DNA from 2 places in the Agathobaculum sp. NTUH-O15-33 genome. Region 2 is predicted to be linked to the other one. Evidence: a T-box and tRNA genes for the amino acid it is inferred to sense, from the RefSeq annotation. Region 2 holds a T-box; the other holds one or more tRNA genes.
The links. A T-box is a leader RNA that pairs with one kind of tRNA and senses whether it is charged. The one in region 2 lies ahead of pheS (phenylalanine--tRNA ligase subunit alpha), so its partner is inferred to be a tRNA-Phe.

Region 1: it has a tRNA-Phe gene. The T-box ahead of pheS (phenylalanine--tRNA ligase subunit alpha) is inferred to sense a tRNA for this amino acid. The anticodon was not compared.

Annotation. Positions count from the first base shown of each region.
Region 1 covers NZ_CP136187.1:2,644,766-2,660,183, forward strand. The annotation lists gene RWV98_RS12785 (HD-GYP domain-containing protein) at 42-1,325, shown strand; gene RWV98_RS12790 (ABC-2 transporter permease) at 1,443-2,090, opposite strand; gene RWV98_RS12795 (ABC transporter ATP-binding protein) at 2,090-2,938, opposite strand; gene RWV98_RS12800 (GntR family transcriptional regulator) at 2,938-3,315, opposite strand; gene RWV98_RS12805 (sensor histidine kinase) at 3,453-4,460, opposite strand; gene RWV98_RS12810 (hypothetical protein) at 4,471-5,556, opposite strand; gene RWV98_RS12815 (response regulator transcription factor) at 5,558-6,253, opposite strand; gene RWV98_RS19460 (EamA family transporter) at 6,445-6,825, opposite strand; gene RWV98_RS12820 (EamA family transporter) at 6,737-7,330, opposite strand; tRNA gene RWV98_RS12825 (tRNA-Cys) at 7,424-7,497, opposite strand; tRNA gene RWV98_RS12830 (tRNA-Gly) at 7,558-7,633, opposite strand; tRNA gene RWV98_RS12835 (tRNA-Phe) at 7,774-7,849, opposite strand; tRNA gene RWV98_RS12840 (tRNA-Asp) at 8,133-8,209, opposite strand; gene hslO (Hsp33 family molecular chaperone HslO) at 8,293-9,174, opposite strand; gene RWV98_RS12850 (class I SAM-dependent DNA methyltransferase) at 9,181-9,921, opposite strand; gene RWV98_RS12855 (YerC/YecD family TrpR-related protein) at 9,914-10,207, opposite strand; gene tnpA (IS200/IS605 family transposase) at 10,666-11,118, opposite strand; gene fba (class II fructose-1,6-bisphosphate aldolase) at 11,318-12,250, opposite strand; gene RWV98_RS12870 (6-phosphofructokinase) at 12,508-13,749, shown strand; gene RWV98_RS12875 (RNA polymerase sigma factor) at 13,878-14,393, shown strand; gene RWV98_RS12880 (hypothetical protein) at 14,422-15,418, shown strand, end outside.
Region 2 covers NZ_CP136187.1:3,163,580-3,178,997, reverse strand. The annotation lists gene RWV98_RS15385 (hydantoinase/oxoprolinase family protein) at 1-1,488, opposite strand, end outside; gene RWV98_RS15380 (ROK family protein) at 1,572-2,591, opposite strand; gene RWV98_RS15375 (aldehyde dehydrogenase family protein) at 3,058-4,554, opposite strand; gene RWV98_RS15370 (aspartate aminotransferase family protein) at 4,943-6,217, shown strand; gene RWV98_RS15365 (YgiQ family radical SAM protein) at 6,488-8,392, opposite strand; gene RWV98_RS15360 (IreB family regulatory phosphoprotein) at 8,455-8,700, opposite strand; gene pheT (phenylalanine--tRNA ligase subunit beta) at 8,776-11,184, opposite strand; gene pheS (phenylalanine--tRNA ligase subunit alpha) at 11,394-12,413, opposite strand; T-box leader at 12,475-12,712, opposite strand; gene RWV98_RS15345 (hypothetical protein) at 12,784-13,245, opposite strand; gene RWV98_RS15340 (hypothetical protein) at 13,262-14,137, opposite strand; gene RWV98_RS15335 (hypothetical protein) at 14,232-14,504, opposite strand; gene RWV98_RS15330 (helix-turn-helix domain-containing protein) at 14,667-14,894, shown strand; gene RWV98_RS15325 (reverse transcriptase family protein) at 15,134-15,418, shown strand, end outside.

The sequences.
Region 1 (15,418 bases), 520 kb from region 2:
TTTGTGTTACACTGAGAAAAACAGCGGAAGAGGATAACCCTATGCTGCAATATAACATCAGCTTTATCGACAACAAAGCCATTATCGGCATCCTGCGCCGCACCTGCAACCACGTGGACAAGCGCCTGATGGATCACGGCATCCGCGTGGCCTATATCGTCTCCCGCCTGCTGCGCGACATGCCCGGCTGGGACGCCGCGATGCAGCGCGACGTCTGCACGCTTGCCATCCTGCACGATGTGGGCGCTTACAAAACCGCCGAGATCGACCGCATGCTGAAATTTGAAAGCAACAACATTTGGGAGCATTCGGTGTACGGCTATTTGTTCGTCAAATACTTTTCCCCGCTGCGGGAATACGCGCAGGCCATTCTATTTCATCATGCGCCGTGGCGGATGCTGCAAGGCGCGGCCGACGTCAGCGAGCAAAACAAGCAGATCGCGCAGCTGCTCTCGATCGCCGACCGGGTGGACGTATGTCTGAACGCCGAGTATTGCCCGTATGCGGAATTGGTTTCGCTGCTCCAAAAGGAGCGCGGCACACGCTTTGCGCCCGCCCTCGTCGACCGGGTGCTGGAACACGACTTTACCGCCGTTTCCGCCGAACAGGCGGAAAGCGATCCGGTGTTTGCGCGCATGCTGTACGGCACGCCGTTTTCCGAAGCGGATATCCGGGAATATTTGACCATGATCATCTTTAGCATCGATTTTCGCAGCCGCCACACGGTCACCCACGCGATGACCACCACGAGCATCTCCAGCGAACTGGCCTTCTTTATGGGGCTTGACTCCGCCGCGCGCAGCGATATCGTTTGCGGCGCGCTGCTGCACGATCTGGGCAAGATCGGCGTACCGGTCGAAATATTGGAATACCCCGGCAAGCTCAGCCCGCAGGCCATGTCCGTGATGCGGTCCCATGTCGATATCACGGAGGAGATCTTTGACGGCTCCATTCCCCCGCCGATCCAGCGCATCGCCCTTCGTCACCATGAGAAGCTAAACGGCGCAGGCTATCCCCGCGGCCTAACAGGCGGCGAGCTGACCCTCGGCGAGCGCATCGTCGCCGTGGCCGACATCGTGAGCGCCTTGGCCGGTACGCGCAGCTACAAAGAAGCCTACGGCAAGGAACGCATCGTCCGCATCATCACCCAAATGAAAAGCGACGGGCTGATCGACCCCGACATCGTCGATTGTATGAACCTGCATTACGACGAGATCATGCGCGCGACGCAGGACCGCTGCCTGCCTATTCTGGATATCTATCAAGCGCTGCAAGAGGAGTACATCACCCTGTTCACGCGCTATAATACCAAAGAACCGCAATAGACCAAAAAGCCACGCACATGTCGCGGCAAAATCCTATTTTATACGCGCTGCGGCGCGAGGGGTTCCTTGACACACTGAAGCGCCCGGACAATACTGTCCGGGCGCTTTTCTGTTTTCTTATAGCTCGGTCTTTTGATAAACCTTTACTGCTAACGCATAGCAGATCAGATAAACGATCAGGCCAACGGCCGTCAGCGCGACCGCGTATGAGCACAGCGTGGCGCCGCTGAGCGATTCCAGCCAGCTCAAGTCAGGCATGGGCACGCCCACCTTCTTTACCAGAAACACAAAGAGGATGGGCACCCAGACACAGGCGATCATCACATACCGCGCCTTTTCAATGCCCCACTTGACGGTAGCCACCAAAATAACGCCCATCAGGATCAGCGACATCGCCTCGCAAAGGATCAGGCCCGCAAGATTGCTGATCAAGTCCTCTTCCGGATGCAACACGTTATACACCGCCGCCAGCACCGTGCTGATTGCCAGCATAGCGAGACTGGAGGACAGACTCAGTACGAATTTACTGCCCACCACGTCGCGCCGCAGGATCGGCATGGACAGGCTCAGCCGATCCCAGCCGTAGGCCTTATCGACCGAGCAGAGCGTGATCGGCGTCATGATGCTGAGCATCACGATGATCATGGAAAAAAAGGATGGTCCGCTTATAAACAAACCGGTCAGCGCAAAAACCGCAAGGACGAACAGCAGTGACTTGAGCGACTGTTTAAAGCTCATCCAGTCGGCATACAGCATCGCTTTCATCAGAAAGTCTCCCCTCTTGTTAAAAACAGCATGATTTGTTCGATATTGACCGTTTCCACCGGCCAGTTCGCGGGCACCTGACCGCGCCGCACCAGCGCCTCGCAGCCGAACGCGCCCGCGCGCTTTGCACGCACCGCCTCCGGCGACAGCGCGGCCATTTGATCGGCGGTGCAGCGCAGCACGCCGTAGGTATCCAGCAGCTCGTCGCGCGGCTCAGACAGTGCGATCTGCCCATTGTGTATAAAGGTGATGAAATCGGCTATTTTGTCCAGATCGCTTGTGATGTGGCTGGACAGCAGAATCGCGTGCCGTTCATCCTGCATAAAATCGTAAAACACATCGAGCACCTCGTCGCGCACGATCGGATCAAGGCCGCTGGTCGGTTCGTCCATGATCAGCAATTCAGCGTCGTGCGACAGCGCGGACGCGATCGCCACCTTCATCCGCATTCCCTTGGAGTAATCCTTGATCGGCTTCTTTTCATCGATATGAAAGCGCTTCATAAAGCCGAAGAACTGATCCGAATGCCAGTTTTGGTAAGCCTTGCCCAGCAGCGTATCGACATGGCAGGCGTTGAGCGTGTTTAAGAAGCTGCCATCCTCCAAAACAACGCCGATGCGTTCCTTAAACGCCCTCTCGTCCTTTCGGTTGTCCAGCCCAAGCACGCGGATATCGCCGCTGTCCGGGCGAATCAGGTTCAGGATCGCCTTGATCGTGGTGGTCTTGCCCGCGCCGTTTTCCCCGATGAACCCCATCACGCTGCCGCGTGGCAGCGTAAAGCCGACGTCTTGCAGCGCGAACCCCGCGTACTGCTTGCACAGGCCCGTTATCTCCAATGCGTTTTCCATTATGTTTCCTCCTCGAACAGAGTCTTGGCAATATCCAAAAATTCATTTTCAGGCAGCTGCCCAATCCGTGCGGCCTGCACCGCGTTCGACAAATGTTCCTCCACCACGCGCAGCTGTTCTTCGCGCAGCCGTTCGGTACTGCACGAGGCGACAAAGCTGCCGCGCCCGGTCTGCGTTACGATAAATCCGTTTCGCTCCAGTTCCTCATAGGCCCGCTTGGTCGTAATCACACTGATACGCAGTTCCTTTGCCAGCAGGCGCATGGAAGGCAGCGCTTCTCCCGCACGCAGTTCGCCCGATACGATCTTGGTCTTGATCTGTCGGAAAATCTGTTCATAGATCGGTGCGCCGTCCATATTCGACAGGATGATCTCCATGGTGTTCTCCCTTCCATATCGTATATACTCATTATACACAATATATTCACCCTGTCAATAGCCTTAAGAAAGAAAACATAAAAAAAACCGCCCAAGCAGGATTGCTCCCGCGAGGGCGATTTTTTCACAAAGGCGCGTCAGGTATTGCCGACAGGTTCGATTCCATAAAGCGGGAACGTGATGGTGACCTTGAACAGGTCGCCGTCCACATCCACCTTGAGCGAACCGCCGCAGGCAGTCACATAGCTTTTGGCGATCGCCAGACCAAGACCGGAGCCCTCGGTCGTGCGGGCCGCGTCGCCGCGCACGAAGCGCTCGGTGATCTCCTCGCTGTCAAACTCCATGGCGTAGTTGGCAATGTTTTTAATCTCGATCAGCGCGTCGCGCTCGCGCTGCGCCACGGTGATGAACACGCGCGTGCCGTGCATCGCATATTTCACGCAGTTGCCCAGCAGGTTTTCCAGCACGCGGGAAAGCTTTTTGCCGTCCGCCAGAACCGGTACCTCGCACTCGGGCATGGTCACCTTCATGACAAGCGCGCCGTCCGCGATCGCGTGCTCCTGCTCGGCCAGCGCCTGCCGCACGAGCGTGCACACATCGAGCTTTTCCGAAGCGATGGTTTCCGCGCCGGACTGCACCTTGGAGATATCAAACAGATCGCTCGTCAAATTTTTCAGCCGGTTTGATTTCTGGTAAATGATCTTCGCGTAATCATTCGCTTCCTCCGGGCTGAGATGCTCCTTACAAAGCAAGTCGGAATAGTTGATGATACTGGTCAGCGGCGTTTTCAAATCGTGCGATACATTGGTGATCAGCTCGGACTTCATGCGCTCGGCCTTGATCTCGTTTTGCAGCGCGGCCTGCAAGCCGTCGCCCACGGAGTTGATATCATCCGCCATGGCGGCGAACACACCCGCCGGCGCGTCGGTCACCTTATAGGACAGTTCGCCCGCACGCAGGCGCTTGAGACCCTCCACGATTTTATCGAACCCCGCGACGCGGTTTACAAGGAACACCGCCGCCACGCCAAACCAGACTACGCCGAGCACAAACGCCAGCGCGCCGTCGCCATAGTCCATCGAGAAGCCGAAGATCATGGCGAGTATGGCAAGCACGGCCGTATAGCCGAAGAAGATCAGCGCCACATTGCGCGTTTTATAGTTTTTGGAAAGACCGTTCCACAGCGTATCCTTGCCGTAGCCCAGCGCGTGCCAAGCCTTTTTTACACATACGGATAAACCAGAACCACAGCTTTTTAACGACTTTCCAGCACCACTTACAGGCGCGCAGGATGAACGAGCGGGCAACGAAGCTGCGGTTTTTTAAATTGCGGACAAGGGATAGGATCAGCTCCATCACCATGGCGAACGAACACACGAGCAGCAGCGTGAGCAGTTGGAAAATGACCGCGACGCCCGAGCCGTTACCATAGCTCAGTTCTTCGATCGCAACAAAGGACAGCGCAATGCTAAGCCCCACGATACCCGCGATCAGCGCAAGGTTGAGTTCAACGAACAGGCGGTCGATCAGCACCAAATGCACCGCCTCGTCCTCCGGCTTGCGGCCGGTGACAAAGAGCAGGTAAAGGAAGGATACTATCGCAACCGCAAACAGCATCAGCACGCGCCGCAAGGCGCCTTCAAAGGTCTGTTTGCCCTCCTGCCAGCGCTGGTACAAGGGGGAAACTTGCTGCTCGGTCATGCGGAGCATGATGCAGTCGCCCGGTTGCAGAATATCCCTTGCATTCTCCACGGTCTGGTTGTGCGCCGCATTATCAAAGGCATAATTATAATCCGGGTTCCAGCGTTCCAGCACGCCGTTATACCAAAGCCGCACATTGGTGTACACTTCATCCGGGCGGATTACCACATAATAGGCGGAGTTTTCCACCTCTTCCTGCGTCAGATCGGCATTTTTAATCACAGTCCCGCCCAGCTTCGCGTAATAATCACCCGCAAAGTTATCTTTCAGCTGGCGCATATCCCGATCCGACTCCCCTCCGCCGCGTAGCATCCGGTCTAAAATGCCGGACGCACTGCTGAAAGGGTTGTTCAGGATATAGGATTCATTAAAGTCCGCTTCAAAGGTATAGACGCCTACTTCGCCGTCCTGTCCGTTTCTTTGTTGTTCCAGAAACCATTCCAGCGTTTTGCCTCCGGTCATGGTGGCTAAACCGACGCACACCAGACAAAGAATAAAGGCGACCGCCTTGAGGATAGGCGACCTTGTTACTTTTTTCATCTCACTCGTTCCTCTCTATCTTGTAGCCGACGCCCCAGACGACCTTTAAGTAGCGGGGCTCCTTGGGGTTGATCTCGATCTTCTCACGAATATGGCGGATGTGCACCGCGATCGCGTTGTCGGAAACCGCTTCCTCGTTCCACACCTGCCGGTAGATCTCCTCGGTTGAGAACACGCGCCCGGGGTGGCGGCAGAGCAGCTCCAAAATTTTGTATTCCAGCGGCGTCAGCCGCACCTCTTCCCCATCCACCGAGGCCGTTTTGCTTTCCGTATCCAGCACAAGGCCTCGAATGGCGATCTGTTTTTCCGTCACCTGCATTGCGCCAAGCTGGGTATAGCGGCGCAGCTGGCTCTTGACCCGCGCGACCAATTCGGACGGATTAAAGGGTTTTGTGATGTAATCGTCCGCTCCGGCGGTCAGCCCTAAGATCTTATCCGCGTCCTCCGATTTTGCGGAGATCAGAATGATTGGAATATTTTTGCTTTCCCGTACCTTGAGCAGCGTTTTGATGCCATCCAGCTCCGGCATCATGATATCAAGCAGCAGCAAATGCACCGGTCTGGTCATGATGATGTCCAGCGCTTCCAGCCCGTTATATGCCTTTTCGATCTCGTAGCCGTCCGCCTGCAAAAAGATCGCAATGCTATCGACGATCTCGTGATCGTCGTCCACGATCAGGATCTTTAATTTCTCCATGCTTCCCCCTCCTTACAGGTACTATCATAACAAAGGTTTCTGTTGGTTTTATTCACGAATTTATTAAGAATTTCTTGAGATTGCACCAAGGCGGCAAAGCGCCCGTTTCGATTATAGCATACCCCGCGCCGCCTGTCACACCGCCGCGCCGGGCAGCAAAAAAGACGCTTGTCACAAAGCGTCTTTTGTTGTTATCCCTTTTCGCGCGCTTCTGTCTGGCTTTCCAGCATGCGGTTATAGAAAAACATCAGGACCGATACGCCGCAGATCACCACATAGCCGATCGCGCTCAGCAGGTCCGGTATCTGCCCGAACAGCATAAAGCCCAGCAGCGCCGCAAACAGCACCTGCGTATAATCAAACACCGATATTTCCTTGGCCGGGGCGTGCGCGTAGGCCAGCGTTACGCCGAACTGTCCCAATGTCGCGGCAAGGCCCGCGCCGAGCAGGCAGGCCGTTTGCCAAAGCGTCATCGGGTGATAGTCAAATATCAAAAACGGCAGCGTTGCCAGCGTGGAAAAGGCAGAAAAGAAAAACACGATCCGCGCGCTCTTTTCGCCCCGCCCCGACAGCGCGCGTACCGCCGTATAGGCCGCGCCCGCCGCCATGCCGCCCGCCAGACCGACCAGCGCCGGGAATACCGCCGAGGAAAAACCGGGCTTGATGATCAGCAGCGCGCGCCCCAAAAGCCGCGAGCACCGCGCCGTACTGCACCAAATTCGCGCGCTCCCGCAGCAGCGCCAGCGAAAACAGGATGGCGAAAAAGGGCGACATTTTATTTAGAATATTGGCATCCGCCAACAGCAGATGGTCCACCGCGTAGAAATTGCAGAAAATGCCGAGCGTACCGCACACGGCGCGCAAGGTCAGCAGCGGAAGATTGCCTTTTCCCCAGCGGAACCCCACGCCGTTGCGTTTCAGCACGAAGCCCGCGAATATCATCGCAACGCAGTTGCGGAAAAAAGCCTTTTGCGTAAACGGCAGGTCGCCCGCCAGACGGACCAGCGCGTTCATCGCGGCAAACCCAAAAGCGGACAGCAGGATAAAACCAATGGCCTTGCTTTTCTTTGATAACATTCTGATCACCCGATTCCTTCCTTCATTCCTGTACGCTTATTATGTGATAAAAACGCAAAAGACCATCGGCGAAAAGCCGATGGTCTTTTTTTCTGGAGGTACCACCCAGAATCGAACTGGGGATCAGGGAGTTGCAGTCCCACGCCTTACCGCTTGGCTATGGTACCATACCATATTTAAGATATGCGGAAAATGAAACGGCATTCCTAAAAAGTGAAGAAAAAAATTGGAGCGGCTGACGAGGCTCGAACTCGCTACCTCCACCTTGGCAAGGTGGCGCTCTACCAGATGAGCTACAGCCGCATATATTTTATTGCCGTTTGTGCTGTCATGCCGGGTATGATCGTTTTCCGCGGGAAAACCGGTGTCTCCGGGCGAAATCGCTTTTGCTGGGGCAAAAGCATGGATTTTTCATATCGCACCATAGGGTGCGATATGAAAAATGGTGCCTCCGGGCGGAATCGAACCACCGACACGGGGATTTTCAGTCCCCTGCTCTACCGACTGAGCTACAGAGGCGTGTCATAAATCGCCTAACGGCGGGATGCGAGAAAACTTCGCTTCGCTGGTTTTTCGATAAATCGCCTAACGGCGGGACGCTGGAAAGGGCGGGTGCATTTTGGGCGACCCTGTGGTTGCTATTTTAGGGGCTGGTGGCGCCTAGCCGCGGGGTTATCACCTTTGCGTTGACACCCACGAGCTAAACAACATGCCACCGGCATATTTTTTACGGCTACGCCGCCGCTCTTTCAAGTCCCATCCGGGTCGCCTACTTTCGTAAGCGACCTGATGAAACTGGAAGTGGCGACCCGGATGGGACTTGAACCCACGGCCTCTAGCGTGACAGGCTAGCGCTCTAACCAACTGAGCTACCGGGCCAATTTGCTGCCGCTTTATTACCAGCGGCAGTAATTATTATATCTAAAAACCATCATTCTGTCAACAGTTTTTTTCTTCTTTTTTCAGCTTTCTGCCTGCGTCAGCAAATCTTGCAATTCTTCCCGCGTAAAGGCATAGATTTTATCGCAAAATTGGCAAGTAACCTCACTTTTTTCCTGTTCGTCCGCCATTTTTTTCAGTTCGTCACGGCCCATGCTGATAAGCGCGCGTTCTACTTTATGCCTGCTGCACCCACAACGATAGCCGATTTCACTTGTCTGTAAAAACTCCACGTCAAAGCCGTCCAACACTTGCTCTATGATCTGCTCGAGCGTCTGCCCTTCTGCAAGCAGCGCGCTGACCGGGCGGATCTGCGCAAGGTTTTTTTCCAGCCGGTCGATGTCCTCGTTCCGCACACCGGGCATCAGCTGCACCAAATAACCGCCCGCCGCCTTGATCGACTGATCGGTGTCCACCAAAACGCCCAGCGCACAGGCGGAGGGAATCTGCTCACTCTCCGCAAAGTAGCGCGTCAGGTCGGCGGCGATCTCACCGTTTGTCAGCGCGACCGTGCCGGTCACAGGGTCCTTTAGCCCAATATCCTTAATCACCATCAGATAGCCGCGGCCCACGCCGCCGCCCACGTCCAGCTTGCCATCCTCCCGCAGGGGTAGGTCGCAGGCCGGATTTTGCAGATAGCCGCGCACAAACCCGTCCGAATCGCCCACGCAGACGATCGCGCCCAGCGGGCCGTTACCTCTGATCTGCACGGTCACCGAGCCGTCCTCCACCTTGAGCTGGCTGCCCAGCATAGCGGAAGCGGTCAGCGTGCGGCCAAGCGCCGCAGAGCCCAGCGGCAGGGTCCCATGTATTTCGCGCGCGCGCTCCACCAGCCCGGTCGTGCGGGCGGCAACGATCTGAATGCCCGCGTTGCGGGTCAAAGCGCGCAATAAAGTATCGCTCATAGTTCGTTAATCTCTCTTTCTTGCGGTAAAAAATACGCGGTCCTCCCCGCCCCGAACGGGCGAGAAGGCAAAATCGCCGTATGTATGGATATCGGCAAAGCCCGCTTCGGCCAGCATTTGCCGCAGTGTTTCCAGCGGATAAACGCGTTCCTCGTGCGTTTCCTGCGCGCGGCGCCACAGGCCGTTCTCGCGCGAGAAAATATCAAACTGATAGGCGCACAGCTCGTCCTCCACGGCAGCCTGCCACACGCAGAACACGTCCTCTTCCTCGCGGACATAGCTCTGCCCATCGATCCGGGCGAATTTCTCCGGAGTGTTCACATCGAACACGAAAAGCCCGGTCTTTGGTTCTAAAAACAGGTGTACGCGGCGAAACGCTTCGCGCAAGGCCGCGGGCTCGGTCACATAATTGACCGAATCCAAGCAGCACAGACACGCGTCCACCGTGCCGTATAGGTCAAGCTCCTCCATGCGCTGGTTCAAAAACAGCGGCCGTGGCGATAGCTCCATCGTGCTTTCCATGGCTTGCATCAGCATTTCCGGAGAAGCGTCCGCGCCGATCATTTCATAGCCGCGCTCGGTCATCAATCTGGTCAGCCGCCCGGTGCCGCACGCCAGATCAAGGATCAGCTTTGGCGAAAGCGCCTCGCGCCGGAACAGCGCCTGAAAAAAGTCCGCCCATTCCGCATAGCCCACGTCCTCCGTAAACCGGTCGTAGTATGCGGAAAGCGCCTGATAGCTATTCATCTTCCTTCAGCCGGTCTAGCAGCGTACGGTAGCCGTCCGAGCCGTAAACAAGGCACTTATTCACGCGGCTGATCGTCGCTGTGGAAGCGCCGGTCTCCTGCACGATATCGGAATAAATACGGCCTTCGTCCAGCATGCGGGCCACCTGAAAGCGCTGTACCATCGCGCGCAGCTCGGCGATTGTGCACAGGTCCTCAAAAAAATCATAGCACTCTTCCACGGATTGCAGCTTCAAAATGCCCTGAAAGAGGATGTCCATATCCTCATCCTTCAGTTTTTTGTTCAAGATACTCCCTCCCTATTCAAAATTCTTCTTATGATACAAACATTATATCACACCGCTTTCATAATGTAAAGTGTAACAAGTTCAAACTCCCAAGGGTGGTTTTTCCCTATCCATATATAGTATTTTCACCAATCTGCTTTCTGCAATTTGTTAATAAGCAGTAACCTTTCAATGCGCCATTCGTTAAGCCCCCCTTTCGTCACGCGCCTGCAGCGCGCGCCACCTTCCCCTCGTAGTGGGAAGGCCAAAGGGCGGCGCTATGCCGTATAGAAGTCAGATATTCTTAACTAAATGACATTGGTGGAGTCATCCCACCGCCCGCGACTGCCGCCGCGCATTCAAACGCGAGTCATGACCACCCCAAAGCGGGGTGGCATGAACAAGCCCTATAAGGGCATAAAAAAAGCCAGCGCCTAAAAGACGCTGGCTTTCACTTCGTTCAAGCCCTGATGGTAAGACTACTTACTACCCTTGAAAGGGTCAACATATTCTTTCTTACTTAAGCTATCTTCGATTTGATCCTGCTTATCTTGCTCCCTGATATATTTTTGAATCGTGGCCGTATTGATTCCTACCGTGCTCACATAATATCCAGTCGCCCAGAAATTACGACTGCCGAATTTATATTTTAAATTCCCATGCCGCTCGAATATCATCATCGCACTTTTCCCTTTTAAATATCCCATAAACTGCGAGATACTGTATTTCGGCGGCACGCTTACGAGTAAATGAATATGGTCAGGCATCATATGCCCTTCGATGATTTCCACACCCTTCCACTTGCACAAATCCTTTATAATTTGCTGTATATCTTTTCGCAGCTGCTTATAGATTATTTTCCTTCGATATTTCGGTGTGAATACGATGTGATACTTGCATACCCATTTTGTATGTGCTAAACTGTTTGCCATAAAGGTCTTCCTTTCTGTTTCTTTGGTGGCTTGAACACTCACCATTTTATCAGTTTGGAAGTCCTTTTTTGTTTAAACTTGAATCCCACCCGCATTGCGGGCGGTTCTTACCGTATTTGCTCTGCAAATACGCCACCGCTAAAGCACTAATGCAAAAAGCGCGCCGGAAAATCCGGCGCGCTTTCTTTCATATCTACTTTTAGGCCTTGCCGTTGCAGCCAAGCACGTTGACGAGCTTGTGCGCAACCATGTCCTTGACGGCCTGACGGGCAGGCTTCAGGTACTGGCGGGGATCGAAATCCGCCGGATGCAGCGCCATGTGCTCGCGGATCGCGGCGGTCATGGCCAGACGGATGTCGGAGTCGATGTTGATCTTGCAGACCGCGCCCTTGGCAGCCTCGCGGAGCATTTCCTCCGGGATACCGATAGCGTCCGGCATAGCGCCGCCGTACTGGTTGACCTTAGCAACCATGTCCTGCGGAACAGAGGAGGAACCGTGCAGCACGATCGGGAACTCCGGCAGACGGCGGGAAACTTCCGCCAGAATGTCGAAGCGGAGCTGCGGGTTCTGGCCGGGCTTAAACTTGTAAGCGCCGTGCGAGGTGCCGATCGCGATTGCCAGAGAGTCAACGCCGGTCTTGGTAACGAAATCCTCAACCTGCGCCGGATCAGTGTACTGGTGATCCTCAGCGACAACGTCGTCCTCAACGCCGGCGAGCTGGCCGAGCTCGGCCTCTACGACAACGCCGTGCGCGTGCGCGTATTCAACAACCTGCTTGGCAACCTTAACGTTCTCATCGTACGGCATGGCGGAACCGTCGAACATAACGGAGGTAAAGCCGCCGTCGATGCAGGACTTGCAAATTTCAAAATCAGAGCCGTGGTCCAGATGCAGCGCGATCGGAATATCCGGGCACTCCTTGACAGCGGCCTCTACCATCTTAACGAGGTAGGTGTGGTTTGCATATGCACGGGCGCCCTTGGATACCTGAAGGATAACGGGAGCCTTCTGCTCCTGACAAGCTTCGGTAATGCCCTGCACGATCTCCATGTTGTTCACATTGAAAGCGCCGACAGCGTAGCCGCCGTGATAAGCTTTCTTGAACATCTCTGCAGAAGTAACTAATGACATGGATAAACTTCCTTTCTATAAATGAAATTAATAAAGAATTCCACCACTATTCTACCAGTATGTCGGCCTAAAATCAAGTCCATAATCCAAATGCCCCCCATTTTTTGCTTTTCTCGGCTATTCGCCGCCCCCTGCCCAAAAAACCCAAAATTCCATTGATTTTATTCCGTTTTTATGGTAACCTTTAAAGTGAAAGAAAATGCAGTGGCAAGGTAACAAACCAATGTGTTTTAATTTGTTAGGAGGTTTTCAAAATCATGAGTGAACTGAAAGGCGCATGCGTCATCGGCCAGTCCGGCGGCCCGACCTCGGTGATCAACTCTTCCGTTCTCGGCGCACTGGAGACTGCGCTGGACAATCCGTCCATCACCCGCGTGTTCGGTATGGCCCACGGCATCAAGGGCCTGTTGAATGACGAACTGTACGACATCGACAAGGAAGATCGCGACGAACTCGCGCTGCTGCGTTATACCCCGTCCTCGGCCCTCGGCTCCTGCCGCTATAAGCTGGCCGATCCCGATATCGACGATACCGATTACAAGCGCATCCTCGAAATCTTCAAGAAGTATGATATTCGCTATTTCTTCTACAACGGCGGCAACGATTCGATGGATACCTGCAACAAGGTTTCCAAGTATATGATGAAGTCCGGCTACGAGTGCCGCGTCATGGGTATCCCGAAGACGATCGACAACGACCTGTTCGGCACCGACCACTGCCCCGGCTTCTCCTCCGCCGCCAAGTATATCGCTACTTCCTGCATGGAGATCTATCAGGACGCGCGCGTATACGACATCGGCATGGTTTGCGTTGTTGAGATCATGGGCCGTCACGCCGGCTGGCTGACCGCCGCCGCCGGTCTTGCGACCGCGCAGGGCGCAGGTCCCGACCTGATCTACCTCCCCGAGACCGACTTCGACATGAAGAAGTTCCTCGCGGACGTAAAGCGCATTTACGACGAGAAGGGCAACTGCCTTGTCGCCGTTTCCGAAGGCATTCACTATGCCGACGGCACCTTCGTTTCCGAAGCGAAAACCTCCGCTACCGACGGCTTCGGCCACGCGCAGCTGGGCGGTCTGGCCGCCATGCTGGCTGACACTGTTAAGAACGAACTCGGCTGCAAGGTTCGCGGCATCGAGCTTTCCCTGCTGCAGCGCTGCGCCGCGCACTGCGCTTCCAAGACCGACGTGGACGAGTCCTATATGGCCGGTAAGGCTGCTGTCGAGAACGCCGTTGCAGGCAAGACCGACTTTATGCCCGGCTTCAAGTGCACCCGTGACGCGAACGGCTACAAGTGCGAGATCGAGCTTCTGCCCCTCTCCGAAGTTGCAAACACCGAAAAGAAGGTTCCGCGCGAGTGGATCAACGAGGAAGGCAACGGCGTGACCGAGAAGTTTATCGAATACGCACTGCCGCTGGTAAACGGCGAAAACGTAGGCCCCAAGGTAAACGGCCTGCCGCGCTTCGCCCAGCTCAAGAAGATCATTGCCAAGCCGTAAGGTTTTCTAGCAAGTCCCTTTACGCCCCCACGAAATTCGTGGGGGCGTTTTTTTGAAAAAAATTCTTTTTTATGCGGCAAAAACGGGCGCTGCACCGTCAATTCATTAGGAAGGGATGTGAAGGACTAATGGCAGAGGACCGATCGCTGCGGCCGGATCCCGAAATGATCCCCCAGCTGCTTGATACGTACGGCGATCGGCTGCTGCGCCTGTGCACGCTCTATCTGCGGGATATCCATCTCGCGGAGGACGCGTTGCAAGATACCATGCTGCGCGCTTGGCGCGCGCGTGATACCTTCCGCGGCGACAGTGGCGCCGCGACCTGGATCACCCATATCGCGGTCAACGTATGCAGGGATTATCTGCGCTCGCCTTGGAAGCGCAGGCGCGCCCCGGCCGAGGAGCTGGATACGTTATTCGCCCCGGCGGACGATCCACAAGTAGACGATACCCTGCCGCATGCCGTCATGAGTCTTTCCCGTCCCCTCCGCGAAGTCGTCATCCTGTACTACTATCAAGAGCTGAAGGCGAGGGAGATCGCCGATATGCTTCACCTGCCCATTTCCACTGTTACCGCGCGTCTCTCCCGCGCGCGGGAGCAACTGCGGCACACACTGAAAGGGTGGTACTACGATGAAGAATAACCACCGGAACATGAGGAGTGATCTTGACATGACCATGGCTAATATAACGCTAACCTCCGCCAAACGCGATGCGATCTTACGCGGTCTGGAAGCCAAACGACGCCCCATCCACTGGACTGCCGGTAAGATTCTGCTGGCGGCGGTTCTGGCCGCCGTGCTGACGGTCTCGGCCTTTGCCGCCGTCAGCCCCATGATACGAGAAGCGCTCGCCAATGCACTTGGCAGCTTCATCGCGCAAAGCCAGCCGATCACCGGCGTCGCCGTTGAGCAGGACGGGATCGAGATCCGTGTGGTCTCCGCGCTGTCGGACAGCGGCATGACGCGGATCTACTGTGAGGTGCAGGACAAAACCGGCGACCGACTAGGCCCCAACATGCAAATCGGCGCCATGATCGAAGGTCTGCCGTGGGAACCCGACAGCACCATGATCGGTACCACCCTTATCGCGTATGACAAGGAAACGCGTACCGCGCTGGTTGAACTGCGCGGTTCAGGCGGCTCAAGCGAGAATGATTTCCCTGCAACAATAAAATTTAAAGCATTTAAGCCCATTGAGGATCTCAAGGATTCTTCCGTCCGTGTCCCCATCGAAGCGGTTACGGAAAAGACGCTCACCACGATGCTGACAGAAGACGGCAAGACCGTGCTACAGCCCAATCAAACGGAATTGAAGCTTGAAAAGACAGAGCAACTTCGTTTTTCTTCCGTCGGCTTTGGCAGCGACAACCGCCTGCATGTGCAAGTGGCCTTTATGGGCGCCGCCAACCGGAATGATAGCTATGTGCTCACGAACGCGCGCAGCCGATCGGGCCGTGAGGATATGCTATACAACGAGGATGCCGATTTCATTTCTTTCTGTCAGGACGGAATCTGGTATGAAGATATGGCTTTTCATGTTACTCCCAGTGATTTAGAGGACCTTGTCTTTGACGATTTATATGGTAGCCTTTATGTGAAACCTGCGTTAGAGGGCGAATGGAACGTCGATGTTACAATCGAGCGCACGCCAACGCTGACCTATGAAA
Region 2 (15,418 bases):
ATAATCCGCCGCTTCGCTGGAGCTGGCGTCAAAATCCTGCCGGTCAAAGTATAAGCCGCTCTGGATGCAGGCGCAGCCCAGCAAGCGGTGGATGGTGGCGCGCACCCGCTCGGCGCATTCGCCAAAGCGGATGGAAAGCTGATCGGCCATGATTTGCAGGACGAGCCGCGCGGCTTCGGCGTCCCACTCGACATACGCGCCGGTGGCGTGCAGAACATCGGTGGGCGAAAGGGCGATGCGGGAAACGTAGCCCGCCGCGAGCAGACGCTCCAGCGCGGAGATAAGGCTCGGCACCCCGATCTGCTTTTGCAGCACATAGAGCGTGTGGGGCGACCGGTCGAGCGTGCGCACGATCTGGCATTCCAACTCGCTCAGCTCATTCTCTTCCGCGTAGCGCGCAAGCATGAAGGCTTCGATCTCATTGCGCCAAAAGTTCAGATAGGGCCGGTCCTCTTGCCCATAGATGTCTTGCAGCTCCCGTAGCAGATCGGGGAACCATGTGGCGGCGACACAGTATGGAATGACCTTTTGCGGCCCGACCGACACGCGGCGTTCACTGTCTAAATACACGCGGCTGTCGCCGCCAAGGCCGATGGTATAGACCTCGGCTGCGCGAATCTGGGTAAACCAGCCGCCGACCTTGGCGCCGTCGTTATTCATAAGCATGCGGCCTTCTTCCACATTGGCAAGATCGGTTGTCGTGCCGCCCATGTCCAGAACAATGGGGTTCGTTTCGCCGGATAGGAACACGCCGCCGATGATACTGGCCGCGGGACCGGAAAGGATGGTCTCGATGGGCTTATCCCGCGCGCATTCGGCGGTCATGAGCGTACCGTCGCCCCGGACGATCATAAGCGGCGCTTCAATCTGGTGGCCAAGCATGACCTGCCGGACCGAATCGATCAGCTCGCAAAGCAGGGGGATGAGGCGGGCGTTCAGCGTGGCGGTTACCGTACGGTCGTAAAAGCCGAGCGAGCCGGTCAGATCGTGCGCGCAGACAACGGGAACGCCAAGCCTTTGCTGGATGCGCTGCTTGACATAGATCTCATGCTCCGGATTGCGCACACTGGCGTAGCCGGAGACCGCCAGCGCGTCGACCTCGCCGCGAAAGCTCTCGATCGCCTCGTCCACCTCGTTTGGATCGATGTTTTCACGCATGCGGCCCCGAATATCCGGTTTGCCCCGGATAACGCGGTAGCGGGACGAAGGCATTTTGCCCTCCGGCCTGCCGCCGATTAAAATGAGGCCTTCCTTGCAGCCGCGCCCCTCGACGATGGCGTTGGTCGCCAGCGTGGTGGACAGGCAGACGAGGGATACGCCCTCCAGCTGGTCCGGGCGGAAGGCGTGGATGCAGTTATTGATGCACAAACGCAGGTTGCGGTGCGTGGTGAGCGTTTTGGTCTTACACAGTATTTCACGGGTACCGGCTGCGACGATAACGCCGTCGGTATAGGTGCCGCCGGTATCGATGCCCAATATCTTACGCATATGAAACCTCCTATAAATTTTGTATTATTTTAAATAGCAAAATAAATGCATAAAACCGCTGCCGGTTTTGTGGATTGCTCCGCTCATATCAGCGTGGGGAAGAGCACATGGTCGAGCGTGAGGCGGACCAACCCTTCAGCGTAGTTATCAAAGATATTGTTATCGATGCGCAGCTCGGGCACGTTGTGGGCGGGAATGAACTGGCGGCAATAGCCGCAAATATCCGGCAGGTCGGTTTCCGCCAGCGCTTCGCCCATGATAACGATGCGGGGCGGGTTGATCGTGCACACGACCGTGGTTACGATCTGCGCGGCAAAGCGGCAGAACGCCCCGCGCTCGCGCGGCAGAGCGGCCTGATCGGCCGAGGAAAAGCCGAAGGCGCGGGCGATATAGCTCACTTCGCCGGAAAACATCGTCCAGCCCTTGTGCAGGCGGCCCCCAATGATGAAGCCGCCGCCGACAAAGGAGTTTTCCTGCGTGGGAAAATACAGGGCTGCAAAATCGTCCTGTGGGCAATCGAGCTCCTGATAGAGGCAATAGGTGATGATATTCATATCGTTTTCCACGACGACGGCAACGTTGTGCTTGGCGCGGATGCGCGATGCGAAGTCCACGCCCTCCAAAGCGGCGATGTCGCATTGGGTGATGCAGCCGGACTGCGCGTGGCCGGGGATACCGAGGCCGACCGTGCGGATGAGCGGGTCCTGCACGATACAGGTGGTGACCAGCGCTTCGAGCAGCTCGGCGCTGACGGAGGCGATCGGCTGGCTTTCCCGCTGGATGATTCGGCCGAGCGCGTCGGCGATGATGTATTCCACGGCGTCCGTACCGTTTTTCATGGTGGTGCAGATGGCGAGGGTATGCAGGTGATCGGGGTTATAGGCAAATATATCGGCTGGGCGGCCGATGCTGACGCCGGTCTGGTCGATCTTGGCGATCTCGCCGCTGATCAGCATTTCGTTCAAGGCGGTGCTGGTGGTCGCCATGCTCAGTTCGGTCTCGCGCGCGATCTCTGTTTTGGTGCAGGTCTCGTGGCGCTGGATCGCGCTGCGGATGCGCTCTAAATTACGCTCACGGATGTCGATAGCGGTGTTGATAGTCATGGGTTAACCTCCCGAACCGCGCGTCTCGGCACGGCAATATATTTTGTAATTTATTTTAAGTATTTTTTATTTATATTTTATCCTAAAAGCACCTTTTTGTAAAGCGAAATGAACAGTTTCGCGGTGACAAAATGTGTTTGTAAATTTTATAAAAAATAAGCCTTGCTATTTATTGATATATAATATAAACTATTAGAATAAGTACAAAAACAAATCTGCGCCATGAGGCGTTGACGGGGAAGGGAGGTGCTGCGATAGCGGAAAGGAACGCTGAAAACGCTGTGCCGCTGCGGCGTTATTGGAAAAACGCATGAAGCGGCCGCACAAAATCATGATATAACTGCATCGAACAACAAAGAAGCTGTCGCATAAGCGACGGCTTTTTTGTGTTGGGTGAAGCGCGGGAGGGGAAGCCGCAAAAAGGGCACGCCGCAAAAACGCGGCGTGCCCTTTTTCATACAGGTGCTTACATATCCTTCATCTGCTGCGCGACCTGCGCGCGGAAGTTGGAAAGGAAATCGCCCATGCCGTCGGCATGCTCGTACAGGCGCTCCTTGGGGGAAACGTCGCAGAAGCCGTAGGTCTTTAGGCGTGTGAACTCAGCGCAGGAGTAGCCCGCGCCCTCGTTGCCGATGCCGGTGCCCTTGCAGCCGCCGAACGGCTGGTCGTTATGGCGCAGCGCGCTGGAACCGTTGACCCATACCGCCGAGGATTCCACGTGCTCGGTGTAGTAGAAGGACTTCTTCAGGTCCTTGGTGATCACGCAGGCGGACAGGCCGTACTGGCTCTGGTTGGCGATCGCGACGGCTTCTTCGTCGGTCTCAAAGGTGATGATCGGAACGACGGGGCCGAATACCTCCATATCGCACGCGATATCCATGTCCTTGGTCACGTTGTCCAGAATGGTCACGTCCATTTCGGGGCCGTTGCGCTTGCCGCCGTAAAGGAGCTTCGCGCCCTGATCGATGGTGTGCTGAATTTGCTTCTCGACGCGCTCGGCCGCCTTGGTGGAGACCAGACGGGTCAGCTGCGCCTCGGGATCGGTCGCGTGGCCGCGCTTGAGGGTGGAAACAAAGTTCACTAGGCACTTGACGAACACATCGTGCGCCTTCTTATGTACGATAGTGCGCTTGGGGGAGGCGCAGACCTGCCCGTTGTTTTCGTTGATGCGGCCCCAGCACAGGCACTCGATCGCCTTGGCGATCAGTTCGGGATCGTTCGCGGCTTCCTCGGTGATGATGAGGGGATCGTTGCCGCCCAGTTCCAGAATGACCTTCTTGATGGTGGGCGCGGCGTCGTGCATCATCTCGGCGCCGGCCTCGGTGCTGCCGGTCATGGCGATGCAGGCGACCTTTTTGTTGGTCAGCAGGTTTTCGGTGCAGTCCTCGCGGCTGCCGGTGACGAATTGCAGCACGTCCTGCGGCACGCCGGCTTCGATCGCCAGATCGATCAGCTTCTTGACGCAGCAGGGGGCCGTGGTGGATGCCTTGACGATCATGGTGTTGCCCATCAGAAGCGCCGGAACGACCTTTTGCAGGGTCAGCTCGACCGGGTAGTTGAAGGGGATGACCGCCGCGACGACGCCCAGCGCCTCGTGACGGACCATGACCACGTGATCCTCGTAGCCCTCGGAGCTGTCGCACAGCACCTCGCCGTACATGTGCTTGCCCACTTCGATGTTGGCGCGGCCGATCTCGGCGGCGTAGGTGGTCTCCGCGCGGGACTGAAGGATGGGCTTGCCCATTTCGCAGGACATGTAGTTTGCGATCTCCTCGCGGTTCTGGTCGATCAGGTCGCAGAACTTGTAAAGGATCTGGCCGCGCTCGAACAGCGGCACCTTTTCCCAGCGGGGCTGCGCCGCGTAAGCGACGTCTACCATTTCCGCGATCTCCTTGCCGTCGTAGTGCGGGACGCTGCCCACTACCTTGCCGGTCGATTCATCGATGATTTCCATCATGCGCATGATTTTGTTCCTCCTATTTTGACGATGTTGTATGGTGGAGCGACGTTTGACCGCCGCTTTTTATTAGCTTTAATTTAACATATAAAATATATGGTGTCAACACTTTTTTTAATAATTAAAAAATATAATGAAAAAGTGAGAGCCTTGTCGAATGACAAATGCAATGTTTTGAATAGGATGGAAAACAGCAGAAAACCCGGTAAATTAAATTAACCATTAAAATAAGTGTTGACAGAATGGAGATTGGGTGTTATAAATAAAACATGACATATATCAACGGTTGAAATAATTAAGGAACCGCTGATACACATGCTCAAATACAAACGATAAAAAGGAGTGGACTGTATGAGCCGCATACAGGAAATTTACCGCGAGGCCGAGCAGATCTTTGTGGCGGGCGCCTCGGCGGGACAGCGCTATAACGCAGTGCTGGAAGCAGCCGCTATACATCGATCACGCGGATGGCAGCCATGTTTGGGACGCGGACGGCAAGGAGTACATCGATTACCACACCTGCGCCGGCGCGGGCCTTTATGGACACAACCACCCGCGCATCCGCGAGGCCATCGGCCGCGCGATGGACAAGGGCTTTTTCATGAACTTTGATACCGCGTACCATGTGGAATTGGGCAAGCTTCTGCGCGAGGTGTTCCCGAGTTGCGAGCGCGTCCGGTTGGCCAACACGGGCTCAGAGGCGACGCAGGCGGCAATCCGTGTTTCGCGCAGCTTTACCGGCCGCGACAAGGTGCTGAAATTTGAAGGCCATTTCCACGGCATGCATGAGAACATTTGGTTCAACCACAACGGCGTGGGCAAGGCGGACGAGTACGGCGAGGTCGAGACCGCGGCGGATTCCGAAGGCTTCCCGCAGAACGCGAAGGACAGCGTCGTGAACGTGGTGTTCAACAATATCGACGCGCTGGAGCACGCGGTACAGAAGTACAAGGGCGAAATCGCCTGCGTTATTTTAGAGCCCATCAGCTTCAACTGCGGCTGCTATGAGGCGCGCAAGCAGTACTTAGAGCAGGTGCGCGAGCTTTGCACCCGCGAGAAGATCATTCTTATTTTTGACGAGGTTGTCTGCGGTCTGCGCATGCGTCCGGGTTCCGCGCAAAAATATTACGGCGTTACGCCGGATATGACCACCATGGCCAAGGCCATTGGCGGCGGCCTGCCGATCGCGGCGTTCGGCGGCCGTGCGGATATTATGAACTGCCTCAACCCCATCGGCAAGACAACGGTGAGCGGCACCTACACAGGCTCCTACATGCCGGTTATCGCGGCGATCGAGTGCATCAAGATGGCGATGGAGCCCGGCTTTTACGATCAGATCGAGAAGATCGGCAACAAGCTGTACCGCGGTATCGACGATCTGTTTGCCAAGCATGGCAAGAAGGGCCACTGCCGCGGCGTGGGCGCGCGCTTTGCCATTTACTTCGGCGTGGAAAACACCGAGGACGACTTTGATTTCCGCAAGGTCGCGGCCGAGCTGGATCGGTCCATGTATAAAAAGTTCGTTACCGAATGCCTGCCGCGCGGCCTGTGGTTCCACGATACGGCGGGCCCGGTATCCCCGGCGCACTATGGCATCACCATTGCACACACCGAGAAGGACATCGACGAAACGCTCACGCGGATGGATGATATTTTTAAGACCTTTTAAAAGATAGGAAATCCACCGGATACTTGCTTCTCATTTTTCTATCGCTCTTCAGATTCTCTCTCAAAATCTTATGTAATGTTCGTATACGCGGCCGTGGCTGCGTTCGGCGTTCGGCTTGCCGCCGTTTCTGAGCATGGGCGGCGGCAAACCGAACGCGGCAAGTTAATCCCTGTCGATCCTTCTATTTCAGCACTCTGTCAGGCAGAGAAAAACCGGCCCCGTCTTTCGCACTGAGCGAAAGACGGGGCCGGTTGCCTTTGATCAAGCCGATTATTTCTTGCCCTTGGACTTGGCCCAGCCTTTACGGCGGGCGGGAGCGGGCTTCTTCCCGGCATAAGCGGGCGTTGCAGTCTTTTTGGGGGCGGGCGGTCTTGTGCCCGGCGCGGGGCGGATCAGGCATTCCTTGCCAAAACCGATCAGATCCTCGCGGCCCGCCTTTTTCAGGGCGGCGAGCACGATGGGACGCTTTTCCGGCTTGCGCCACTGCAAAAGCGCGCGCTGCATCGCTTTCTCTTCCGCCGTTTTGGCGACATAGACCGGCTTCATTGTGCGCGGGTCAAGCTCCGCGTAATACATCGCGGTGGACAGCGTGCCCGGTGTGGGATAAAAATCCTGCACCTGTTCCGGCATATAGCCGACGCGGTTCAAATAGCAGGCGAGCTCTACCGCGTCCCGCAGGGTAGCGCCCGGGTGCGAACTCATCAGATAGGGCACAAGGTACTGCTTGCGGCCCAGCTTTTGGTTGATGCGGGCATACCGTTCTCGAAAGGATTCATATACGGAAAATGATGGTTTGCCCATATAATACAGAACGTTATCACTCATGTGCTCGGGCGCGACCTTGAGCTGGCCCGAAATGTGGTGCTCCACCAGCTCGCGGAAAAAGGCGTCGTTATGGTCGGCCATCATGTAATCATACCGCAGGCCGGAACGCACAAATACCTTTTTGACGCCTTCAACCTGCCGCAGTTCGCGCAGCAAATTCAGGTAATCCGAATGATCGGCCTGCAGGCTTTTACAGGCAGAGGGGAACAGGCAGCGCTTGTCCTTGCAAAGCCCATGCGCCTGCTGCTTATGGCAGGCGGGGAAACGGAAGTTGGCGGTCGGTCCGCCGACATCGTGGATATAACCCTTAAAGCCGGGGCTGGCGGCGATCTGTTCGGCTTCCGCGATCACGCTTTCGTGGCTGCGGGCCGAGATGAACCGGCCTTGATGAAACGCGAGCGCGCAGAAGTTACACGCGCCAAAGCAGCCGCGATTATGGATGATGGAAAACTGCACCTCTTGGATGGCGGGCACGCCGCCCGCCGCGTCATAGGAGGGGTGATAGGCCCGCTGATAGGGCAGGGCGTATACCTCGTCCATTTCGGCGGTGGTAAGCGGCTTGGCGGGCGGGTTCTGCACCAAAAGGTGCTTGCCATGGCGCTGCAGCAGCGCTTTACCGGTGACAAAATCCTGTTCGTCATACTGCATTTTGACCGAGCGGGCATAATCCGCCTTGCTTTCGCAAACGTCCTCCAACGAGGGACATTGGACGGCGGGAAACGGCAGGTTTTCCGCCGTATGGGTCAGGTAGGCCGTGCCGCGCACGCCGAAAAGCGCTTCCGCGCCCTTCTTGCCGTGCTTTAGGTTGTTGGCCAGTTCGCGTACCGAGCGCTCGCTCATGCCGTACATCAGCCCGTCCGCGCCGGAGGAAACAAGGACCGAGGGCATCACGCGGTCCGCCCAATAGTCGTAATGGGCGAAACGGCGCAGGCTGGCTTCGATCCCGCCGAGGTAGACCGGCGTTTCGGGGAAGGCGCGGCGGGCCAGCATGGCGTATACGGTGGCCGCGCGGTCGGGTCTGGCGCCCGCTTTGCCGCCGGGCGTATAGGCATCGTCTGAACGGCGTTTTTTGGCGGCTGTGTAGTGGGCGACCATGGAATCGATATTGCCGCCGTTGACCAGCACCGCGTAGCGCGGGCGGCCGATCGCGAGAAAGTCCTTTTCGCTGCGGAAATCGGGCTGGGACAGGATCGCGACCTTATACCCCTCCGCTTCGAGAACACGCGAGATGATCGCGGTGCCGAAGGAGGGGTGATCGATATAAGCGTCGCCGGTAACGAGCAGAAAATCGCAGTAATACCAGCCGCGCGCGGTCATATCCTCTTTGGAAATGGGGAGAAAATCGTTCATTTTACACCTTTGCAAAAAAATAACCGTTTCCCGATTGAAGGAAACGGTTATTTATTGTTTCATCAGTTATCGAGATAGTACTGCACCAGTTCCTGCATCAACTCGTCGCGGTCGATCTTGCAGATCAGGCTGCGGGCGTTGTTGTGGTTGGTGATGTAGGTGGGATCCTCGGAGAGGAGGTAACCGACGATTTGGTTGATCGGGTTATAGCCCTTCTCCTTGAGCGCATCGTATACCGCGGTGAGCGTGCGCTTCATTTCTTTATTGTTCTCATCTACAAGGCTGAATTTTCTCGTACCGTCAAGCATGTCTGTCTCCTTTCCGGGTCGTTCCTTCGTTTCGTCTACCTATAGGATAATACAAAACGAGGAAAAAGTAAAGTCTTATCCGCGAAGCTTCGCGCCAAAATCTTTTTCCAGCGCGGCGATGGCGTCGCGCATGGCCTTGTCGCATTCCTCGTCGGTCAGGGTGCGGTCGGGCGCGCGCAGGCTCATCGAGTAGGCGAGGGACTTTTTCCCTTCCGGAATGTTTTCGCCCTTGTATACGTCGAACAGGCTGACGCTCTCCAGAATAGAGCCGGCGGCTTGCTCGATCGCCTTTTGCAGGGAAGCCGCGGGTACCGCGTCGTCCACGATGACGGCAATGTCGCGGGTGGAAGCCGGGAACTTGGGCAGCGCGTGATAAAGACGCGTCGGGTCCATGGCGGCGAAGAGCACGTCCATGTGCAGCTCGGCGGCAAGCACCTCGCCGGACAGACCGTAGGTTTTGCACACGGTGGGGTGCACGGTGCCGAATACGCCGAGGAGCTGATCGCCCGCCATGACGCGCGCGCAGCGGCCCGGATGGTACGACGGGTTTCCGGATTCGGTCTCAAAGGACAGGCCCTTGATGTTCAGTTCGTGCGCAACCGCTTCGATCACACCCTTGAACTGGAAGAACGAACGGCTGCCGTACGAGCCGAGGGCGAGGATCTTTTCCTCGCGCGGGAGGATGGTCTGATCGGCCTTGCCGTCCCTTACGGTGGGCGTGTAGATGGTGCCCAGTTCAAACAGGGACGCCGACGGGTTGCGGTGCGCGTGGTTATGGGCCAGCGAATCCAGCATGGAGGGCAGGATGGTCGTGCGCATGATGCTGAAATCCTCGCCGAGCGGGTTCAGGATCGTAGTGGACACGCGGCGCGGATCGTTTTCCGGCCAGCCGATCATGTCATAGAACTTGGGGGAGATGAACGAATGGCTCATCGATTCGTCAAACCCGGCTTCGCGGCAGATGAGCGAGACCTCGCGCTCGGCCTGCTGCTTGGGGGTGTATTCGCCCTGCACCATTTCGCCCGCGTAGAGCGTGGTGGGGATCTGGTCGTAGCCGTACATGCGCGCGACCTCTTCGGCCAGATCGCACATGCGGAGAATATCGGTGCGGAAGGAGGGGACGACAACCTCGCCGCCCTCGACCGTGAAGTCCAGCTTTTCCAGCAGGCGCTTTTGCTCGTCCGCAGGGATCGCAAGACCGAGCAGCGCGTTCATCTTGTCCGGCTCGAACGGCAGGCGCTTCGGCGCGGGATCGGAGCTGTCCACATCAATCACGCCGTTTACGACCTCGCCGGCGTGGAGCTCTTCCACCAGCTCGCAAGCGCGGTCGACGGCGGACAGCGTCATGCGGGGGTCAAGCCCCTTTTCAAAGCGGCCGGAGGCCTCGGTGCGCATGCCGAGCGCCTTGGCGGTGACGCGCACGGTCGCGCCGTGGAAGCAGGCGGATTCAAAGACGACGGTCTTTGTATCGTCCTCGATCTCGGAGTTGGCGCCGCCCATAACGCCCGCGACGGCGACCGGCTTATCATGATCGCAGATGGCGAGCATTTTATCGGTCAGATCGTGATCGACGCCGTCCAGCGTTTGGATGGATTCGCCGTTCTGCGCGCGGCGCACGACGATCTTGCCGTCCGACAGGCAGGCGTAGTCGAACGCGTGCATGGGCTGGCCGTATTCCAGCATAACGTAGTTCGTAATATCGACGATGTTGTTGATCGGGCGCACGCCGGCGGCGTGCAGGCGCTCGCGAATCCACGCGGGGCTGGGCTCGATCTTGATGTTTTTGACAAGACGCGCGGTGTAGCGCGGGCACAGGTCAGGATCGCGCACTTCGACGGACATATAGTGGCCGATATCGTCGCCCACGCCCTTCACCTCTGGCGTTTTGACGCTGAACGGACGGTCGAACGTAGCGGCGGCCTCGCGCGCCAGACCGATCACGGACAGGCAGTCCGGCCGGTTGGAGGTGATCTCGAAATCGGCCACATAGTCGTCCAGACCGACCACTTTACGGATATCCTCGCCCACGGGGGTGCCATCGGGCAGGAACAGAATGCCGTTTTCGCAGGCGTAGGGCACGCAGCCGTGAGTCAGCCCCAGCTCTTGGAACGAGCACATCATGCCGTTCGAGGGCACGCCGCGCAGCTTGCCCTTCGTGATCTTGACGCCGCCGGGCAGCGCCGATTTGTGCAGCGCGACCGGGCAGATCTCGCCCACGGAGGCTTCCGTTACGTTGGGCGCGCCGGTGACGATCTGGACGGGTTCGCCCTGTCCAACGTCAAGCTGACAAATTTTAAGATGGTCGGAATCCGGGTGATCGGTAACGGAGAGCACCTTGCCGGTGACAACGTTTTCAATCTCCTCGCCAAGGTAGACGACCTCTTCGACCTTGGAACCGGACATGGTCATTTTGGCGTCGAACTCCTTGGGGGTGACGCCGGAAATATCAGTATAATCAGAAAGCCAAGAAAGCGGCAGTTTCATTTGAAGAACCCCTTTTTAATTTGTAATTAGGAATTAGGAATTAGTAATGGAAGGAATCGCGCGCAGCGCGATGATTTCAGAACAGTTAGTAGCGGCACCGCACGGAGCGCGTCATCTTATGACCGCCTTTGGCGGTGTCCACAATTACTAACTACTCATTACTAATTACTCATTCGTTGCAGGGCTGCACTACCGGGCAGCCGTTCGGCTCAGAACTGGTGCAGGAACCGTACGTCGTTCTCATAGAACAGACGGATATCGTCGATCTTGAAGCGGCCCATGACCATGCGCTCTAAACCGATGCCGAAGGCGTAGCCGGAGTATTCCTCGGGATCGATGCCGCTCATTTCCAGCACCTTGGGGTGCACCATGCCGCAGCCGAGGATCTCGATCCAGCCCTCGCCCTTGCAGAGGGGGCAGCCCTCGCCGTGGCAGCGGTAGCACTGGATATCCATCTCTGCGGAAGGCTCGGTGAAGGGGAAGTGGTGCGGGCGGAAACGGACGACGGTATCGTCGCCGTAAAGCTTTTTGGCGAACAGCTCTAAAATGCCCTTGAGGTCGGACATGCGGATGCCCTTATCGACCACAAGGCCCTCGATCTGGTGGAACAGGGGGGAATGGGTGGCGTCCACCGCGTCCGAGCGGTAAACGCGGCCGGGCGCGATGATGCGGATCGGCGGCTTTTTCTTTTCCATGGTGCGCACCTGCATGGGCGAGGTCTGCGTGCGCAGCACGACGTTGTCCGAAATGTAGAAGGTATCCTGCGTGTCGCGCGCGGGGTGGTCCTTCGGGATGTTGAGCGCTTCAAAGTTATAATGATCCAGCTCGACCTCCGGCCCTTCTGCGATCGAGAAGCCAAGACCGAGGAAGATCTCCTTAAATTCATCCAGCACGATGTTCAGCGGGTGCTTTTTACCGATGATGACCGGCTCGCCGGGCAGGGTCACGTCGATCGTTTCGTTTTTTAGCTTGTGGGACAGCGCGGCCTGTTCAATCATGTCCTTCTGCTTTTCGATGATGGTCTCGATCTCGGCGCGCACGTCGTTGATGAGCTGGCCGACGACCGGGCGCTCCTCCGCGGCAACGTCCTTCATGCCCTTGAGCAGGGCGGTTAGTTCGCCTTTTTTGCCCAGAAACTTAACGCGGGCGGCGTCCAGCGCGCGGGGATCTGCCGCCTTTGCAAGCTCGTCCTTGGCGCTCTGCAAAATACCTTGCAGCTTTTCCTTCATGGTGATTTCTCCTTCGTGAAAGTTTGTTCCGGGATGAAAAAAACGCCTTTCGTCCCGTAAAAATAGGGACGAAAGGCGCAGCATACGCATTCCGTGGTACCACCCTGATTCCCGGCATGGCCGGGCCCTCATTGAACGCCGATAACGGGGCGTCAAATCGCCTGCGCCTACTGAAAATGGTTCAGCGCCGGTGCTCGCAGGGGAACTTCGCGTCAAATCTCTTTCGGCGGTTCACAGCCAAAGGCCGCCTTCTCTGAAAAGAGGGGAAAGACGCTACTTTCCCTGTTCATCGCAGTTTTCCTATATAACATTTCTATTAAAGCACACTTTACGGCGCTTTGCAAGGGGGAAAATACAAAATTTCCGCCCGTCAGCCGAAAAGCGGGAGGGAAACCGGGTTCGATGTATCAAAGTCCCAGTTGGTCATGTCGACGATGAGGGCGCGGTCGAGGTCTGCGGGAGAGACCGCTTCAAAATATACAAAGGAGATGCCGTGCCGTTCGGGAAAGGCGCCGCCATTTTTATCCGGCAAGCCCTCAAGGTAGATATCCCGGTGGGGATCTTCGTTTTCGAGAAAGCAGACCAGCGTTTCCGCCTGCGGGTAATAGACGGCGCGGTGCAGGGTAACGCCGTCCACCACTACTTTGCCATTGCGTAGTTCTTGCCGCGTCAATTTTTCACCGCCAAGCTGCTGTTCAAGCTGATCCATATGGACGGTGCGGATCTCGGCGTGCACGGCCCGATAGACCCCGACGGTGTGCCAGATGATAACGGCCAGCACTGCAATGACCAGAACGGCGAAAAGAAGAAGAACGCGCTTTAAGTGTTTCATTTGGGCTCCCTCACATCTAGCGATTCGCAAAACGCATCAGATCAGACACGCTGAAGATTGTGACAAAAAGGCTGACCGCGTTGGCCATAATGGCGTAGGTGACGCGTCTCCGTACCGAGCCGACACGGAAGAATTTTTTGTAGATAAGCGCTTCAAAAATCCAAATCGCCGCTTCAAGCAAAAGAAGCGGCCAAGGCGCCAGAAAGGCATCCACCTGAGAGAAATCACCGGAAATGACCATTGGACCCCATGTAAGGGTAAGAAAAATTTGTGTGCCTACATTGGTTAGCAGAAAGATAAGCCATGTGCGCCTGCCCGCTGAAAGACCGAAGAACAGTAGCAACACGCCCCCCTCAAAAAAGAGCGTCATACTACAGGTATAGGCGAATTGCCGAACGTAGGCCCGTACAGCGCTTTGGGCTGTCACGGTGTTCGCTGAGTAGTCATATGTAAATACCTGCTGAAAAGCAGTGCGTTTAACCAGCGGTGTTTGCTTAATTGTACCGTCCGCACACGCTACGGCGATTGAAAAAGACTTGGGTACGCTGTGATAGCCGAATATACTGATATTGTTCTCTGGAATGAGAGAACCGGTTAGCGGACCAACGGTGCCACTGAGCAATGCGAGGGAAAACGTGCCTTTTTCAAGCGAGTGCAGCGCGTCAACAAGCGATCCGTCAAGTTCATTCAAACCATTCCATGTAAGGTTATCACAATCACCCGCTTCCTCCACAGGGATGAGCAGGTCAAGATAATAGGGCTCCGACGGCGGATTGACCACGCGAACGGTGATCTGCGGCTTGGGGCCCATATCGGCCCGCGCGAAGACCGGCAGCGCGGCCAACAGCAAACAGACGATTGACAAAAAGGCAAACAGGCGGTGCTTTTTCATGGCGGGCCCTCCTTGCGGCGCGGAAATCATTTCCGGCGGTTTCCCTCAGTATAGCACCGGAGAGCGGGCGGCGCAAGGGCGGACCGCCGCGGCGTTAACCACGCTTGGAGCGAGCGGCAAATCGGGTACGTACGCGGGCGCGCCTGCGGCCGCGCTGCCTGCCACAGCGGTAAAAATGGTGCGCGCTTTCATTGGATAAACGCTCCGCCGCAAGGGCGTAAACAATGAAAGCATCCATTTTATCCTCCGGCATATCGGCGCATACCGCATCTTCCAGTTGGAGCAGCTGAAAGTAGGACTGGCGAAGTCGGCGCGGTTTGTTGGCGTTCCAGAAATGATAGAAGCCGTTGTAATGGGGCAGATACATTTTTTACACCTCATTTGCGATTTGATATTTTTGATTTGTTTATTGCAAAACTGCATATAATGATTATAAATGTTAATTTGCACATTGACAAGGAGTAAATAATCCCTTTGAAGAAATTTTTAAATGATTGCTTCAAAGATAAAATATTCTTGAGGTGGTATAATGGATTTTCGTCATTCAGACAAATATCGGAAACTGGGCTTAAATATTGCATATTATCGGAAGGACAACGGCTTTACACAGGACAATTTAGCGGAGAAGATCAACGTTTCGCGAAACAGTATCGGCAAGATCGAAACGGCCTCTGTCGGTATTTCCATGGACATGCTTTTCGATATCGCGGAAGCGCTCGACATACCGGCATACAAGCTGCTGGAATTTCGTGACTAAAAGAGTTGCAGGACGGCGCGCCATCGGTTACAATGGCTTTGAGGAACAAAAGCGATCGTCCGGCTTTACCGGCGCCGGCGGCGAGTCGCCGCCGGTTCGCAAATACAACCGTATTCGCTTCGCTCAGCCGAAGCCGCGCCACGGTATATCGGCACACGCTGTGTGCAATCCCATACCGCGCCGCGTTTCGCCATGCACTTTGTTTTGTTCCGCCGGGAAAGGGAAAGGGGGGCCTTGCTTTGGATCGGATCATTTACTGTGAGGCTTCCACCCTTTCGCGTGATTTAGGGCTGCGGCTGCAAACGCTGTACGCGGTGAGCAACCGATTGGACGCGCACTACCGCATGGCACAAATACCCAAACGGGATGGCGGCGTACGGCTGCTGGCCCTGCCGGATGAAACGCTGAAATGCGTGCAGCGCCGTATCGCGGGGACGCTGCTGTGCCGCATGCCGATATCGCCCTATGCGACGGCGTACCGGTTTGGCGGCGGTATCATCAAAAACGCCCGCCCGCATGTGGGC